One region of the Kitasatospora sp. NPDC088391 genome, then DNA from elsewhere that is predicted to be linked to it. Evidence: riboswitches for the same ligand, from Rfam matches in the RefSeq annotation. Region 1 holds a riboswitch; each other region holds the start of a gene.
The links. A riboswitch is a leader RNA that binds a small molecule or an ion and turns the genes downstream of it on or off. The one in region 1 is predicted to bind cobalamin.

Region 1 (5,487 bases):
CGGGCGTGGATGTTGCACTCGTAGTGCGCGTTGATGGTGGAGACCGCCTTGGACGGCTGCCCGTACACGTCGTTGTAGCAGCCGGTGACGGTCACGTAGCGGCCGCCGCGGGCGAGGAGCCGGGAGTGGGCGGCGAACAGGTCCTTCAGGTCGACGTACATGGTCGACTCGTTGTTCCAGACCGCCTGGTAGGCGCCGGGGTCGAAGCCGGTCTCCAGCATGTTCCCCACGTGGTAGGCGACCTTGTCGTCGATGCCCAGCTCGCGGGCCCGGCGGTTGGCGAAGTCGACCTGCTTGGAGGAGAGCGAGATGCCGTCGGCGTGGCAGCCGAAGGCCTGGTGGGCCAGGACCGAGGTGCCGCCGCGGCCGCAGCCGGCGTCCAGGATCCGCTGCTGGGGCCTGACCGCGCCGAGGTGCTTGATGAGCAGGTGGGCCTGGGCGGTCTCCAGGCGGTGCATCTCGTTGATGATCGCCTGGTCCCGGTCGGGCTCCGCCGCCTCCAGGACCGACCAGTCGACGTCCCCGACGCCGTAGTGGTGGTGGTAGAGGCCGTCGACGTCGCCCAGACGCAGGTTGACGGGACGTTCCTCGGCGTTCCAGTAGTCGGCGATGTCCTGCTGGTAGCGACTGTGGGAGGCAACGGTGCTCATGGGGCGTTCCCTTCAGCTCCAGAAGTCGGGGAGGGTGTAGCGGCCGGTGTTGGTCCGGTGCCAGTGGTGGTTGCCGAGCACCCAGGCGGTGAGGCCGCCCAGGAACCGGTCGAGCGAGTGGTGGCGGCCGCGCAGGCGGCCCGCGGCGTCCTCGAAGGCGCGCATGAGGTCGTTGTGCACCTGCACCGCCCCGAGGTAGGCGCCGCGGTGGTCGCCGGTCCCGGCCGCCAGGACGATCGGCAGGTTGAGGTGCGGGTGCCGCATGTCCAGCTCTTTGGTGTAGGAGTAGAGGTCGTTGACGATGGTGGTGGCGTTGCAGGCCAGCGCCACGGCCTCCTGGACCTCGGGGAGGGCGTAGAGCTCGGCGGCCAGTTCGTAGCCGGCGACGGCGTCGGTGATCGTCAGGCAGGGGCGGAAGTTGTTGAACTGGCGCATGGTCAGGTACTCCCACGCCGCGGGGACCCGCCCGTCGAGCTTCCAGGTCGCCTCGGCCAGGTAACCCAGGTGCAGGCGGGCCATGTCGTGCCGGAACCGGTCCGCCTGGGCGGGGGTGGCGATCGCCTCGAAGTCCCGCACGGCGGTGCGGTAGCTGCGCAGCGCCTCGTCGCCCTGGACGCCCCGCTCCCAGTCGCCCTGGTACGGGCCGGTCAGGTGGGCCGGGTCCAGGGCGGACTGGGCGATCACCAGTCGCGCTCCCAGACCCTCCGGGGAACCGCCGAAGTCCTCGACGTAGCAGTCGTCGACGACGTTCTCGGCGGCCAGCAGCTCCGCCGCGGCCATCAGGTGGTCGATGCTCGCGTGGTCCGGGTACTGCAACGCCACCGCCCGGCCGACCGCGAACCCGATCAGTCCCTCCTGCCACTGCGGCGGGCAGACGTCCTCCTTCCTCACCCACGCCGCGATCCGGGCGTCCACTTCGGCCACCAGGGCGGCGTCGGGTTCGGCGACGGGCGGGCAGTAGAGCCCGGGGATCGGGTCCCCGGGGCGTGGCACTGTCACCTGGACTCCTCGAGCGTGCTGCGTGTCGCGACGACACCGGCCACCGGCATCGCCCCGGACGAGCCGCGAGCGGGGCGAGCCGCGAGAAGGGGGTGCCGTGCCTGAGCCGACGGAGAGGGCGACCGGGTCCTTCGGCTTCTTCGGAGAGCGGGCCGCCGTGCATCCAGTACCTCACCCCGCGCCGGGTCCCGGCCCCGCGGAACGACCGACGAATCGTTGAAAGTACGCGGTCGTTGAACCCCCGCCCCCTTCTCCGCGGCCCCGCGAGGGGGCTCCCGGCCTCCGGTCCGGCACGACCGCACACCCGGCCGGGTCAGCCGCCGGGGCGCAGGGCCGGGACGGGGTGCGGGCGGCTGTCGGGGCCGATCGCGACGAAGACCAGCCGGGCCGTGGCGACGTCGGTGACCGGGCCGGTGAGGTTCCAGCGTTCCGAGGTCACGGCCACCGAGACGTGCATGGAGGTGCGGCCGGCGCGTTCGACCCGGGCGTGGACGGTGAGCAGGTCGCCGGCCCGGACGGGGGCGAGGAAGGACATCCCCTCGACGGAGGCGGTGACCGCGGGGACGCCCGCGTGGCGGCCGGCGGCCGCGGCGGCCGCGTCGTCGATCAGCTTCATCACCACGCCGCCGTGCACCGTCCCGTAGAGGTTGGTGTCGTGCTCGCTCATGATGTGGGCGAGCGTGACGGCGGACTCGGCCGAGGTGCGGGCGGGGGCGGGAGTGGTCGTCATCGGACGGTCCCCCCGGGTCGGGCGGCGTGCTCCACGGAACTCTCCTTCGCGAGTTCACGGACCCGGGTGCGCGGACGGGAACGGCCGGGCCGGCGCGGCCCGTCGTCGCCGTCGCCCGCCCTCGGGGTCGCGGTGAGACCGCGGACCACCGCGGTCCGCGGGCAGCGGCAGGTCTTCGGACTCGCGGGCACGGCCCCCTCGAAGGGGGCCACCTACTGGCCGTCGCTTCCCGGGGCCGGGCCCCAGTGCCTGTGACGGCGGTCGTTCCCGCTCACCGCTGCGGGGCAGTCCCGGATTCCCACCGGGTTCCCTCTTACGACGCGTCCGCCCGGAACGGGCGGGGCGAACCAGCTGCAATCGCCACTTTACGTGCACCCCGGCACTCCCCGGCGCGCGGGGTGTGCCGGGTCCCGGCAGGCCGGGACGGTCTACCGGGGTGCGGCGGAGAAGCGCACCGGCGCCTCGAAGGCGGCGCGGCGGGCGGCGCGGCGGAAGACGGCGAGCACGGCCGGGCCCGCGATCAGGACGGCCAGGCCGGTGGTGACGGCCCGTCCGGTGTCCCAGCCGAGCGAGGTGGCCAGGTCGAACAGCAGGTAGCGGTGCCACTGCTCGGTGAACGGCAGGCCGGGCAGGTAGGCGATCGAGCTGTGCGGGTCGAGCGAGAACGGCCAGAACGACAGGTTGAGCAGGAAGCCGAACAGGTAGCCGGACAGCGCCCCGTACCCGGCCAGCATCAGCACCTCGGCCCGGCCGCCCAGCCGGGGCAGCAGGCCCGCGACCAGGCCGACGAACGCGCAGCCGAACATCTGGTACGGCATCCACGGGCCGACGCCGCCGGTCAGCAGCGCGGACGCGAACAGGGAGGTGCAGCCGAGGGTGAAGCCGAAGCCGGGGCCGAAGACCCGGCCGGCCAGGACGAGCAGGAAGAAGACGGTCTCCACCCCGGCCGTCCCGGCCCCGAGCGGGCGCAGGCCGGCGTTGACGGCCGAGAGCACGCCCAGCATGGCCAGCGCCTTCGCGTCGATGCCGCCCGAGGCGATCTCCGAGACCACCACCGCCAGGATCAGCACCAGCAGCGCGCCGAAGATCAGCGGCGGCGCGTACGCGGACCCGAACCGGCCCGGCGCCACGACGAACGGCCAGGTGAAGGCGGTCAGCCCGGCGAACGCGGCGCACGCGATCACGGCCCGGGCCCTCGGCGGGACGCGGACGGCCCGGGCGTCGGCGGTCATCGGCCGGCCTCCGGTTCCGGCGCGTGGGCCGGTCCGGCGAGGGCGGCGGCGACCTGGCCGACCGTCAGCCAGGGCAGCGGGGCGAGGACCTTGGCGGTCTGCGGGGCGAACACCGGCGAGGCGGTGATCACGGCCGGGGTCGGGCCGTCCGCGACGACCTCGCCCTCGGCCAGCACCACCACCCGGTCCGCGGCGGCGGCCGCGAACTCGACGTCGTGGGTGGCCACGACCACGGCCCGGCCCTCCGCGGCCAGCCGGTCGACGATCCCGGTCAGAGCCTCCTTGGCGGGGTAGTCCAGGCCCCGGGTGGGCTCGTCCAGCAGGACGACGGGCGGGGCGGCGGCGAGCTGGACGGCCAGCACGAGGGCCAGCTGCTGGCCCTCCGACAGGTCGCGCGGGTGCAGCCGCCCCGGGATGCCGGGGGCGAGGACGTCGAGCAGGACGCGGGCGCCGCGCCCCGGAGCGGGGTCCGACTCCCGGTCGGCCTGGGCGAGTTCGGCGTCCACGGTGGCCAGGTAGAGCAGGTCGGACGGGGTCTGCGGGACCAGCCCGACCAGCCGCCGCGCCTCCGCGGCCGACACCCGCTTCGGGTCCCGCCCGCCCACCAGCACGCTGCCGCCCTGCCGGGCGCCCGAGCCCTGCAACGCCCACAGCAGCGAGGACTTCCCGGACCCGTTGCGCCCCATCAGCGCGGTCACCTGGCCCGCCCGCAGGTCGAGCGACACCTCCCGGACGGCGACCTGCCGCCCGTGCCGGACCACGACCCGCTCCGCGCGCAGCAGTCGTTCGCTCCGGCCGCGGGAGGCGCGCACCGGCGGCGCCGGACGCGCGGCCAGGCGTGTGCGCAGCGGCCCGGCGGCCCGGCGGGCGTCGCGCACCGACAGCGGCAGCGGCCGCCACCCGGCCAGCCGGCCCAGCTCGACCACCGGCGGCGCGATCGCGGTGGCGGCGAACAGCTCGGCGGGCGGCCCGTACCGGACGGTGCCGTCACCGGGCAGGTACGCGACGCTGTCCGCGTACTGCACCACCCGCTCCAGCCGGTGCTCGGCCAGCAGCACGGTCACGCCCAGGTCGTGCACCAGCCGGGTGACGGCGGCCAGCACCTCCTCGGCTGCCGTCGGGTCGAGCGCGGAGGTCGGCTCGTCCAGCACCAGGACGCGCGGGTGCGCGGTCAGCACCGAGCCGATCGCCACCCGCTGCTGCTGGCCGCCGGACAGCTCGTGCAGCGCCCGGTGCCGCAGGTCGGCCAGGCCCAGCAGGTCGAGGGTCTCCTCGACGCGCTTGCGCATCACCTCCGGCGGGACGGCCAACTGCTCCATCGCGTAGGCGAGTTCCTCCTCCACCGTGTCGGTGGTGAACCCGGCGAGCGGGTCCTGCCCCACCACGCCCACCACGTCGGCCAGTTCGCGCGGCGGATGGTGCGCGGTGTCCCGGCCGTCGACCGTGACCCGGCCGTGCAGGGTGCCGCCGGTGAAGTGCGGCACCAGGCCGTTCACCGCGCCCAGCAGCGTCGACTTGCCGGCGCCGGTCCGGCCCACCACCAGGCACAACTCGCCCTCCGGGATCGTCAGTCCGACATCCCGCAGGACCGGCTCGGACGCGCCGTGGTACACCACGGAGACCTGGTCGAAACGGATCACTCGGACACCTCGGAGAGTTCGCGGTCAAGGCGGGGGCGCGGGGACGGCACGGACGCCGCCACCGGAGGGCGGCCCGGCGGCGGGGCCAGCACGCCCGCCGCCCCCGCCAGCAGCAGGGCCAGTGCCGGGACGAGCGGCAGGGACGGCCAACCCAGCGGGTACAGCGAGGGGTTGAGGGCCGTCGCGTCGTAGCCCACCGACCCGCACAGCAGGACGGCGGCGGCGAGGCCGCAGCC
Region 2 (5,487 bases), on a different contig from region 1:
CTCGCCGAACCCAGTGATGCGACCATGTCCTGTCACTGGGCGCACGTAGACTCCGCCCATGGCCAGATGGGACCCGAACGCCCGCGAGCGGCTGGAGCGCGCCGCGCTGGAGCTCTTCGCCCGGCAGGGCTACGACCGCACCACCGTCGCCGAGATCGCCGAGCGCGCGGGCCTGGCCAAGAGCACCTTCTTCCGGCACTTCGCCGACAAGCGCGAGGTGCTCTCCGGCGGGGACGCCCTGGCCCGGCTGCTCACCGACGCGATCGCCGCCGCCCCGCCGGGGGCCGGGCCGCTGCGGGCCGCCGAGGAGGCCCTCGCCGCGGCGGGTGCGCACGCCTTCGTCCCCGAGCGGTACGACACCGTCCGGGACCGCCGGCAGGTGGTGGCGGTCACCCCCGAACTCGCCGAGCGCGAACTCCTCAAGCGCGCGGCCCTGGCCGACGCCCTCGCCGGCGCGCTGCGCGGGCGCGGCGTCCCCGACCCGGCCGCCGAACTGACCGCCGAACTGACCCTGCTCGCCCTGCGCACCGCCCTGGCCTCCTGGGTCGCCCGTCCCGGCCAGGACTTCACCGCCCTCGCCCACCGCGGACTCGCCGCCCTGCGGGCCGCCGCCGCCGAGCTCTGAACGGCCCGGGAGGCCCGCCCGGACTGTCCGTCCGGCCTGGGAGGATGGACTCCTCGCGACCACCACGACCGAGGAGTTGACGCCGGTGCCCGAGGGGCATGTGATCCACCGCCTGGCCAGGCTGAACCACGAACTGTTCGGGGGCGGCCCGGTCCGGGTGTCGAGCCCGCAGGGGCGCTTCGCGGACGGCGCCGCCCTGATCGACGGGAAGGCGCTGGACGAGGCCGAGGCGCACGGCAAGCACCTGTTCCTCGGCTTCGGGGAGCAGTGGCTGCACATCCACCTGGGCCTCTACGGCAGGTACGACTTCGGCACCGGCGAGGCCCCGGAACCGGTCGGCCAGGTCCGGCTGCGGATGGCCAACGGCAGCGGCTACGCCGACCTGCGCGGCCCGACGGCCTGCGAACTGCTCACCCCGGCCGAGAAGGCCGCCGTCCACCGCCGCCTCGGGCCGGACCCGCTGCGCCCCGGCGAGGCGGGCGACCCGGCCTGGCAGCGGATCTCCCGCAGCGGCAGCACGGTGGCCGCGCTGCTGATGGACCAGAAGGTGCTGGCGGGCGTCGGCAACGTCTACCGCGCCGAGGTGCTGTTCCGGCTCGGCATCGATCCGCACCGCGCGGGCCGCGACCTCACCCGCGCCGAGTGGGACGCGATCTGGGCCGACCTGGTCGCCCTGATGCGCGAGGGCGTCGAGGCCGGCCGGATCGACACCGTCCGGCCCGAGCACACCCCGGAGGCGATGGGCCGCCCGCCCCGGGTGGACGACCACGGCGGCGAGGTCTACGTCTACCGCCGCCAGGACCAGCCCTGCCTGGTCTGCGGCACCCCGGTCCGGACGGAGGAGCTGGCCGCCCGCAACCTGTTCTGGTGCCCCCGCTGCCAGCGGACCTGACGCTCCGTCACGCCGCCAAGCCTTGACGCAAGGTTGACCAGGCCATGGGCGAGGGCCCGGAACGGCGCTCCTATTGTCGGGGCCATGTCCGTTCCTCCGTTCCGCGGCTCCCGCCCCGCCCCGGCGCTGCCCGTCCTGCCGTACCGCAAGCCGACCAGGGGGCGCGACTACTGGGTGCTGGACGACGTCCTGCCCGACCCGGACGCGGTCCGCGCCCGGCACCTGGCCCGCACCGACTGGGACGAGGGCTACCCGCACAAGCCGGAGTCCTGGCCCGGCCTGCGCGCGATGCCCGGCCTGGAGCCGGACGAGCTGGCGCACGTCGAGAAGCTGGTCCGGGACACCGTCGGCGCCGAGCGGATCTGGGCGCTGGACGAGGCCGAGGGCGGCACCTTCAACCACAACTGCGTGCAGGTGGTGGGCGCGGGGGAGAGCGAGCCGCGCCCGCACACCGACTCGCGCTCGCTCTGCCGCTACGCCGCCGTGCTGTACCTCAACCCGGGCGTGCCCAAGCGCTGCGGCACCAGCTTCTACCGGCAGAGCTTCCCCGGCGGCCGGCTCGGCGGCAACAGCGTGGTCGCCCCGCACAACAACCTGGTCGACGCCCTGGGCACCCGCTTCGTGCCGCCGGACTCCTTCACCGAGGACCTGGCCGTCCCGCACCGCTACAACCGGCTGCTGCTCTACACCGCCAACCTGATCCACACCGCGACCGAGTACCACGGCGCGACGCTGGCGGAGAAGCGGATGACCGCGGTCTTCTTCTGGATGGCCTGAACCGCCCCTGACGGCGGGTCAGTCCCGCTCGCCGAGCACCCCGTGCGCCAGCACCTCCGCCACCGCCGGGTCGACCAGCCGGTAGCGCACCACCCGCCCGTCCCGCTCCCCGGCGACCAGTCCGGCGGCCCGCAGCAGGCGCAGCGCCTGCGAGACCGCCGGGTCGCGCATGCCGGTGGCGACCGCGAGGTCGGTGACGGCCAGCGGCCCGGTGCGGTGCAGCGCGAGCAGCAGGGCCAGCCGCCCGGGGTCGGCGAGCAGCGCGAAGCGCTCGGCCCAGGCCCGGACGTGCTCGGCGTCGCCGATCGCGGCGATCGCCTCGCAGACCCGGTGCCCGTCGATGGTGCGCTGTCCGGCGCGGTCCGCGGGTACGAGGTGCATGGCGGTCATTCTGGCACCGCCCGGGAGTGATCTTGGACACCGCGGACACCTGCACGCCTGTGCAGCCTTGCAGCTGTGGGGCCACCGGCCCTACCGTGGGCGGGCCGTGGTGTTCGGGAAGACCGGTGCACTGTGCTCGACGCGGGAGCGTCGTCGCAGGAGTCCGGAGCGGCCCTCGCCACTGTGATCGGGGAGTCGTCGGCCCCCACCTCGCGCCACTGGCCGTTCGCGGCCGGGAAGGCCGGGAGCCGGCGCGCAACACCCCGTCAGCCAGGAGACCGGCCACGGCATCTCACGAAGTGATCCACGAGGTGCTGGAGCGTGATCCGCGGATGACCGCGTCCGAATCGACCCTGCCCGCAGCCGCTGCGGGCTCCCCCCTGCCGTCGTTCCGCTGGCGGCGCGAGGACACCCTGCGCACGGCCGGCCTGATGCTGGTGATCCTGGCCCTGCACGTGGTGGCGTTCGGGACGCTGCTGTTCCTGGTGGCGCCGCACAAGTACCAGGTCGGCACCCAGGTGTTCGGCGTCGGCCTGGGCGTCACCGCGTACACGCTGGGCATGCGGCACGCCTTCGACGCCGACCACATCGCGGTGATCGACAACACCACCCGCAAGCTGATGGCGGACGGCCGCCGCCCGGTCTCGGTGGGCTTCTGGTTCGCCCTCGGGCACTCCTCGATGGTGGTGCTGATGGCCGCGCTGGTGGCCGGCGGCGCGGCGCTCGCGGGCACCCTGATGGACGACGACTCGACCACCCACCAGGTGCTCGGCACCATCGGCACCACCGCCTCCGGGGCCTTCCTGTACCTGATCGCGGCGCTCAACCTGGTGGCGCTGCTGGGCATCTGGCGGGTCTTCCGGGCGATGCGGGCCGGGCAGTACGACGAGGCCGAGCTGGAGAAGCACCTGGCCGCCCGGGGCTTCCTGGCCCGGGTGCTGAACCGGGCCACCCGCTCGATCACCCGGCCCGGCCAGATGTTCCCGGTCGGCATGGTGCTGGGCCTGGGCTTCGACACCGCGACCGAGGTGACCCTGATGGTGATGGCGGGCTCCGGCGCGGCCTCCGGCCTGCCCTGGTACGCGATCGTCTGCCTGCCGCTGCTGTTCGCCGCCGGGATGAGCCTGTTCGACACCCTGGACGGCACGTTCATGAACTTCGCCTACCAGTGGGCGTTCGCCAACCCGGTCCGCAAGGTGTACTACAACCTGACCATCACCGGCCTGTCGATCGCGGTGGCGTTCGTGATCGGCACCATCGAGCTGATCACGGTGCTGCACGACAAGTTCGACCTGGACGACCCCGTCACCGGCTGGATCGCCGGCCTCAGCCTGGACAACGTCGGCTTCGTGATCGTCGGCCTGTTCGTCGTGGTCTGGGCCGCCGCGATCGGCTACTGGCGGATCGCCCGGCGCTCCCGGGCCTTCGCGCAGCTCTCCTGACGCCCCGTCGGCCCGGCCCGCAGTACAGTCGGTGGACCCTTCGACGCCGGCGCGGCCCCGCCCCGGGCACCGCGCCGGCCCGAGCAGAACAGTGGACCCGCCCGTGCCGGACGCCGACCTCGTCACCCAGGCCCTCGCCCGCAACCTCAAGCGCCTGCGCACCGAGCGCGGCCACACCCTGGACGCCCTCGCCGCCCGCTCCGGCGTCAGCCGCGGCATGGTGGTGCAGATCGAACAGGCCCGCACCAACCCCAGCGTCGGCACCGTGGTCCGGCTCGCCGACGCCCTCGGCGTCTCGATCGCCCGGCTGCTCGACTACGACGCCTCCTCCGCCGTCCGGATCGTCCCCGCCGAGGAGGCCGTCCGGCTGTGGACCGGCCCCGCGGGCGGCAGCGGCACCCTGCTGAACGGCGCCGAGGCGCCCGGCCCGCTGGAGCTGTGGTCCTGGCGGCTGGAGCCCGGCGAGGCGCATACCTCCGACCCGCACCCGCCCGGCACCGTCGAGATCGCCCGGGTCGACGAGGGCGTCCTCACCCTCCTCCTGGACGGCCGCGAGCACCGCGTCCCGGCCGGCTCCACCGCCTCCTACGAGGCCGGTGCCGCCCACGGCTACCGCAACGACGGCGCCGCCCCGTGCCTGGTCACCATGGTGGTCTCGGTCCCCCCGCCCGGCGCGTGACGGACCGCGGAGGGGCCCCGGGCACACCGCCCGGGGCCCCTCCGCGGTCCGTCACGTCGTCAGCGGGCCTCGCGGAACTCCACGTGCCGCCCCGCCACCGGGTCGAACTTGCGCAGCACGATCCGGTCCGGGTCGTTGCGGCGGTTCTTCCGCGTCGCGTACGCGAACCCCGTGCCCGCCGTCGACCGGAGCGTGATCACCGGTCGCAGTTCGCTGCGTGCCATCTCGGCCTCCCTCTCCCGGCAACGATTGCCGTTTTCACCAGGCCACAACACGGCCGCCCCGCCGGGCATTCCCCACCCGTCGGCCGGTCCCGACGGGCGCCCCCGGGCCCCCGTTCGTACGCTCGGGACATGTCCGACGCGCACTCCGCCCGACGCGAACGCCTCCGTGAGCACTGCAGCGCCTCCGGGGCCGACGCGGCGCTGATCACGCGCGCCGCCAACGTCCGCTACCTGACCGGCGGCGCGCCCCGCGGTGCCGCGCTGCTGCTCACCCGCGAGCGCGCGCTGCTGGCCCGCCCCGAGCAGCCCGAGCCCGCCGAGCCGGGGGAGTCCCGGCCCGACCCGGAGCTGGCCGCGCTCCCGGTGCCCGCCGAGGCGGACGCCGCGCTCGCCGCCGCCGAGGCCGCCGCCCGGCTGGGGGTGCGCGACCTGGCCGTCGAGGAGCACGACCTGACCGTCGCCCGGTA
Region 3 (5,487 bases), on a different contig from region 1:
AGGTAGGTGTCCAGCAGCGTCAGGTAGAACTGGACGTGCACGGCCTCCTCGAACAGCTGCCGCGACAGGTACAGGCGGGCCTCGGGGGAGTTGATGTGCTTGTAGAGGCTCAGCACCACGTTGTTGGAGACGATCGAGTCACCGGTGGCGAAGAACGCGACCAGCCGCCCGATCATGTGCCGCTCGCCCTCGGAGAGCTTGGCGAGGTCGGCGACGTCGGAGTGCAGGTCCACCTCCTCCACGGTCCAGGTGTTCTTGATCGCGTCCCGGTACCGGTCGTAGAACGACGGGTAGCGCATCGGACGGAGCGTCAGCTCGAAGCCCGGGTCGAGCAGCATCTTCTTCCGGTCGTCGGTGCTCACTGGCAGGCCTCGCAGGACTCGGGGTTCTCCAGCGAGCAGGCGATGGCGTCCTGCTCGGCCTGGGAGAGGGAAGGGGTCTGCACCGGCACGGGGGCGGCGGTGCGGGTGGCGCCGGACGCGGCCTGGGCGATCCGGGTCGCCGGGCGCGAGCGCAGGTAGTAGGTGGTCTTCAGACCGACCTTCCACGCGTACGAGTACATCGAGGAGAGCTTGCCGATGGTCGGCGCCGCCATGAACAGGTTCAGCGACTGGCTCTGGTCGATGTACGGCTGGCGCGCGGCGGCCAGGTCGATCAGGGCGCGCTGCGGCAGCTCCCACGCCGTGCGGTACAGCGAACGGACCTCCTGCGGCAGCCAGTTGAACTCCTGGATGGAGCCGTTGGCGTCGCGCAGCGCGTCCCGGGTCTGCTGGTCCCAGACGCCCAGCTCCTTCAGCTCGCGCACCAGGTACGGGTTGACCTGGAGGAACTCGCCGGAGAGGGTCTCGCGCTTGAACAGGTTGGAGACCTGCGGCTCGATGCACTCGTAGACGCCCGCGATGGACGCGATGGTCGCGGTCGGGGCGATCGCCAGCAGCAGCGAGTTGCGCAGGCCGGTGGTGGCGATCCGGGCGCGCAGCGCGTCCCAGCGCTCCGTCCACCGCGGGTCCGCGCTGCCGAAGTGGTCGATGTGCAGCTGGCCGCGGGCCGCGCGGGTCTCGCCGTACGCCTCGTGCCGGCCGAACTGCTCGGCCAGGTCGGCGGAGCGCTCGTAGGCGGTGAGCATGATGCGCTCGGCGATCAGCGTGGACAGGGCCTTCGCCTCGGCCGAGTCGAAGTCCAGCCGGAGCTGGAAGAAGACGTCCTGGAGGCCCATCACGCCCAGGCCGACCGGCCGCCAGCGGGAGTTGGACGTCCCGGCCTCGGTGGTCGGGTAGAAGTTGATGTCGATCACGCGGTCGAGGAAGGTCACCGCGGTGCGCACGGTGGCGTCCAGCCGGTCCCAGTCCATCGCGTTCGCCAGGTCGGCGGCGGTGGCGCCGGCGGCGACGTGCGCGCCCAGGTTGACCGAGCCGAGGTTGCAGACCGCGGTCTCCGAGTCGTCGGTGACCTCCAGGATCTCGGTGCACAGGTTCGAGGAGTGCACCGTGCGGCCCGGCAGCGCGGTCTGGTTGGCGGCCCGGTTGGAGGCGTCCTTGAAGGTCATCCAGCCGTTGCCGGTCTGCGCCAGGGTGCGCATCATCCGGGCGTACAGGGTCTGCGCCGGGATGGTGCGGACGGCCTTGCCGGCCAGCTCGGCCTTGACGTACGCCTCGTCGAACTCGGCGCCCCACAGGTCGACCAGCTCGGGCACGTCGGCCGGGGAGAACAGCGACCAGTCGGCGTTGGCGTTCACGCGGCGCATGAACTCGTCCGGGATCCAGTGCGCCAGGTTCAGGTTGTGGGTCCGGCGGGCCTCCTCGCCGGTGTTGTCGCGGAGCTCCAGGAACTCCTCGATGTCGGCGTGCCAGGTCTCCAGGTAGACGCAGGCCGCGCCCTTGCGCCGGCCGCCCTGGTTGACCGCCGCCACGGAGGAGTCCAGGGTGCGCAGGAACGGCACGATGCCGTTCGACTTGCCGTTGGTGCCGCGGATCAGCGAACCGCGCGAGCGGATCCGCGAGTAGGACAGGCCGATGCCGCCGGCGTGCTTGGACAGCCGGGCGATCTGGGCGTACCGGTTGTAGATCGAGTCCAGGTTGTCCAGCGGCGAGTCCAGCAGGTAGCAGGAGGACATCTGCGGGTGCCGGGTGCCGGAGTTGAACAGCGTCGGCGAGCTGGTCAGGTACTCCAGGCGGCTCATCAGGGTGTACAGCTCGGCGACCTCGCGCACCGACTCCTGGGAGGTGCCGACCGCCAGGCCCGCCGCCACGCGCAGCAGGAAGTGCTGCGGGGTCTCGACCACCTTGCGGGTGATCGGGTGGCGCAGCAGGTAGCGGGACTGCACGGTGCGCAGGCCGAAGTACTCGAAGCGGTCGTCGCCCGACTCGTCGATCAGCGAGTCGAACAGGTCGGCGTGCTCGGCCACGAACGCGGCGGTGGCGTCGCCGATCAGGCCCTCGGCGTGGCCCACGGCCACCGAGGAGGAGAACGAGGTGACCTGCTGGGTGGCGGCCTCGTCGCGGATCTCCAGCGCCAGCAGGCGGGCGGCCAGCTTCGAGTACTGCGGGTCCTCGGCGATCATCGACGCGGCGGCCTCCACGGCCAGCCCGCGCAGCTCGGCGAAGTCCGAGCCGGCGTGGCGGCCGCGCAGCGCGGCGGCGGCGACGTGGCCGGGGTCCACCTGGGGGAGATCGGTGCTGCGGTCGGTGAGCAGCCGGAGCAGCGCCGCACCGGGGTCGGTGAAGGCGTCGGCGGTTCCCTGGGACGGCAGGGTGACTGAGGCGGCGACGGTCAAGGCGCACTCTCTCCTGTGGCGGCGGCGGACGTGGCTCGGGGTGTCCGGGACCGTACGCGGCCAGGGGAGGGCAGCACGGAGGAACGCGTACGCGTTCCGGCGCGCCGAAGACCACCCCCGGTCCGCCCGCGAGACCGGACGGCAAAGCTGTGCTGCATGGCGTCTGCGGGGATGCCGTGTCGCACACCGTCGGCAGGTCCTCGGACTCTGCGGGCGTCGCTACAGCCCGCTCACCGTTGCGGGGCAGTCCCGGACTCGCACCGGGTTCCCCTGCGTCGACAGCGAGAGTGAGCATACATGTAGTGGCGGCTGGAGCTGGAAGCACCAGATGTAGTAGAGCGTGTCGTGTCGGTGGCGCCGCGCGTAGACAACGAAAACACCGGTGGCGGGCCGTCGGGGACGGCCCGCCGGGGGCCGGGGGAGCGCCCTAGGACGGTGCGTGCGGGAACCGCGTCGTGTACACCAGCAGGTCGGTGCCGGGGTGCGGCGACCAGTAGCGCTCGGGCGCCAGGGCGAAGCCCAGCGCGTCGTAGATCCGGTGGGCGTGGCGCATCTCCGGACGGGTGGAGAACGCCATCCCGGCCAGGCCGAGTTCCCGGCTGCGGTCCATCGAGGCCGCCACCAGGGCCCGGCCGACGCCGCGGCCGCGGGCCGCCGCGCCGACCGCGAGCATCCGGATCTCGCCCTCGTCCGGCCCGGCGATGTCGGCCCACGGGGTGCCGCCCGCGGCGAAGGTCACGCAGCCGAGCACGGCTCCGGTTCCCGCGTCGTCGACGGCGACCAGGAGTTCGGCCTCCCGGTTGCGGCGGGCGGTGTCGCGGAGGAGGTGGACGTAGTCGGAGTCGGGCCGGGTGTGGCCGTCGCCGACGAAAGCCTCGACGGTGACCTCCGCGGCTGCGGCGAGGTCGTGGTCGAGGGCGCGGCGGACGATCGGGGAGCGCATCCGGACAGTGTGCCGGACGCGCTCCGGCGCGGGTCGTGCAGGTCCGGGTCGTAGGGGTAGCCGGTGGGCCGGTGCCGGTCCGAGCGACCGTGGGCGGTGGTGCGTTCCAGGTCGCGGCCGACCAGGACGCCGAGGAGTCCGAAACTGCCGAGGAAGCCCAGCAGGGCGAGCGCGGTGGTCATGGCTCCACCCTCCCGCCCGGCGCCCGCCGCGACGAGTGGCAGGAACGCCCCATTGCCGCGAAATCCTGCCACTGCCATGCTGGGCGGATGCTGAGCAACGTCGCGGTGATCGTGCTGGAGGAGATCCACCCCTTCGAACTGGGCGTGGCCTGCGAGGTCTTCGGCCTGGACCGGAGCGGGGCCGGCCTGCCGGTCTACGAGTTCGGCCTGGTCGGCGACCGCCCCGGCCCGATGCGCACCCACGCCGGTTTCGACGTCCACGTCCCGCACGGCCCCGAACGGATCGCCGAGGCCGACCTGGTGATCGCCACCGCCACCGGCATTCGCGAGCAGTACCCGGCCGTGCTGATCGAGGCGCTGCGGGCCGCCCACGACCGCGGCGCCCGGCTGCTGTCGATCTGCTCCGGCAGCTTCCTGCTCGGCGCCGCCGGACTGCTCGACGGCCGCCGCTCCACCACCCACTGGCAGTACGCCGACCTGATGGCCGCCCGCTTCCCGCTCACCACCGTCGAACCCGACGTGCTGTACGTGGACGACCACCCGGTGATCACCTCGGCCGGCACCGCCGCCGGCATCGACGCCTGCCTGCACCTGGTCCGCCAGGAGCAGGGCGCCGAGGTGGCCCGCGGGATCGCCCGCCGGATGGTCGTCGCCCCGCACCGGGAGGGCGGCCAGGCCCAGTTCATCAGCCGCCCGCTGCCCGAGGACGGCGCCGACTCGCTGACCGGCGTGCTCGACTGGATGCGCCGCCACCTCGACCGGGAGAGCAGCGTCGAGGACCTCGCCCGGCGCGCCCACATGTCGCCGCGGACCTTCGCCCGGCGCTTCCAGCAGGAGACCGGCACCACCCCGCACCGCTGGCTGACCGGCCAGCGGGTGCTGTTCGCGCAGCGCCTGCTGGAGTCCACCGAGGAGAGCGTCGACGCGGTCGCCGCCCGCTGCGGCTTCGGCAACGCCGCCACCCTGCGGCACCACTTCGGCCGCCGGCTCGGCACCACCCCGCTGGCCTACCGGCGGGCCTTCGGCGGGACCGGCCGGGCCGGGGTGCGACAGAGCGTCTGAGCGGGCTCCCGGGCGCCCGCCGCGCCCTCAGGACAGGTGCTCGGTCCGGTTCCAGCCGGCCGGCCGCAGCCGCCCGTCCCGGGCCCGCCACACGCTGGCCGAGCAGTTCGCCACCGGGTCCAGCGCCAGCAGCTCCTCCTCGCCGAGCCGGTCCAGCACCTGGCGCAGCATCAGCACCGTGCAGTCGTGCGCGACCACCAGGACCGGCCGCCCCGCCTCCTCCTCGCACAGGTCGCGCAGCAGGTCGCGGACCCGCAGCGCCACGTCCAGCCAGGACTCGCCGCCCGGCGGCCGGTAGTACAGCTCGCCCAGCCGCCGCCGGCGCTCCGCCTCGGCCGGGTGGTCGCGCTCGATCGCGGCCTTGGTGAGCATCTCCAGCACGCCCAGCTCGCGGTCGCGCAGCCGCTCGTCGTAGCGGACCGCCAGCCCGACCGGGACGGCGCCCAGCCCGCTCGCCTGGGCGAGCGCGATCCGGGCGGTCTCCGCCGTCCGCACGTACGGGGAGCACCAGACCGCCCGGGGCCGGT

Region 2: it holds a riboswitch for cobalamin, as region 1 does, so the genes downstream of both, ACIQBJ_RS33605 (HoxN/HupN/NixA family nickel/cobalt transporter) here and ACIQBJ_RS03335 (acyl-CoA thioesterase) in region 1, are expected to answer to the same signal.
Region 3: it holds a riboswitch for cobalamin, as region 1 does, so the genes downstream of both, ACIQBJ_RS22680 (ribonucleoside-diphosphate reductase subunit alpha) here and ACIQBJ_RS03335 (acyl-CoA thioesterase) in region 1, are expected to answer to the same signal.

Annotation. Positions count from the first base shown of each region.
Region 1 covers NZ_JBIVNB010000001.1:780,141-785,627, reverse strand. Annotated here, with positions in the region: gene ACIQBJ_RS03345 (geranyl diphosphate 2-C-methyltransferase) at 1-650, opposite strand, end outside; gene ACIQBJ_RS03340 (2-methylisoborneol synthase) at 663-1,649, opposite strand; gene ACIQBJ_RS03335 (acyl-CoA thioesterase) at 1,963-2,379, opposite strand; cobalamin riboswitch at 2,546-2,708, opposite strand; gene ACIQBJ_RS03330 (ECF transporter S component) at 2,808-3,611, opposite strand; gene ACIQBJ_RS03325 (ABC transporter ATP-binding protein) at 3,608-5,251, opposite strand; gene ACIQBJ_RS03320 (CbiQ family ECF transporter T component) at 5,248-5,487, opposite strand, start outside.
Region 2 covers NZ_JBIVNB010000018.1:10,890-16,376, forward strand. Annotated here, with positions in the region: gene ACIQBJ_RS33585 (helix-turn-helix domain-containing protein) at 59-625, shown strand; gene ACIQBJ_RS33590 (Fpg/Nei family DNA glycosylase) at 711-1,517, shown strand; gene ACIQBJ_RS33595 (DUF6445 family protein) at 1,602-2,294, shown strand; gene ACIQBJ_RS33600 (ArsR/SmtB family transcription factor) at 2,313-2,675, opposite strand; cobalamin riboswitch at 2,766-2,977, shown strand; gene ACIQBJ_RS33605 (HoxN/HupN/NixA family nickel/cobalt transporter) at 3,008-4,117, shown strand; gene ACIQBJ_RS33610 (XRE family transcriptional regulator) at 4,221-4,796, shown strand; gene rpmG (50S ribosomal protein L33) at 4,856-5,020, opposite strand; gene ACIQBJ_RS33620 (M24 family metallopeptidase) at 5,150-5,487, shown strand, end outside.
Region 3 covers NZ_JBIVNB010000007.1:314,229-319,715, forward strand. Annotated here, with positions in the region: gene ACIQBJ_RS22675 (ribonucleotide-diphosphate reductase subunit beta) at 1-338, opposite strand, end outside; gene ACIQBJ_RS22680 (ribonucleoside-diphosphate reductase subunit alpha) at 359-2,773, opposite strand; cobalamin riboswitch at 2,947-3,074, opposite strand; gene ACIQBJ_RS22685 (GNAT family N-acetyltransferase) at 3,201-3,716, opposite strand; gene ACIQBJ_RS22690 (helix-turn-helix domain-containing protein) at 3,986-4,960, shown strand; gene ACIQBJ_RS22695 (histidine phosphatase family protein) at 4,988-5,487, opposite strand, start outside.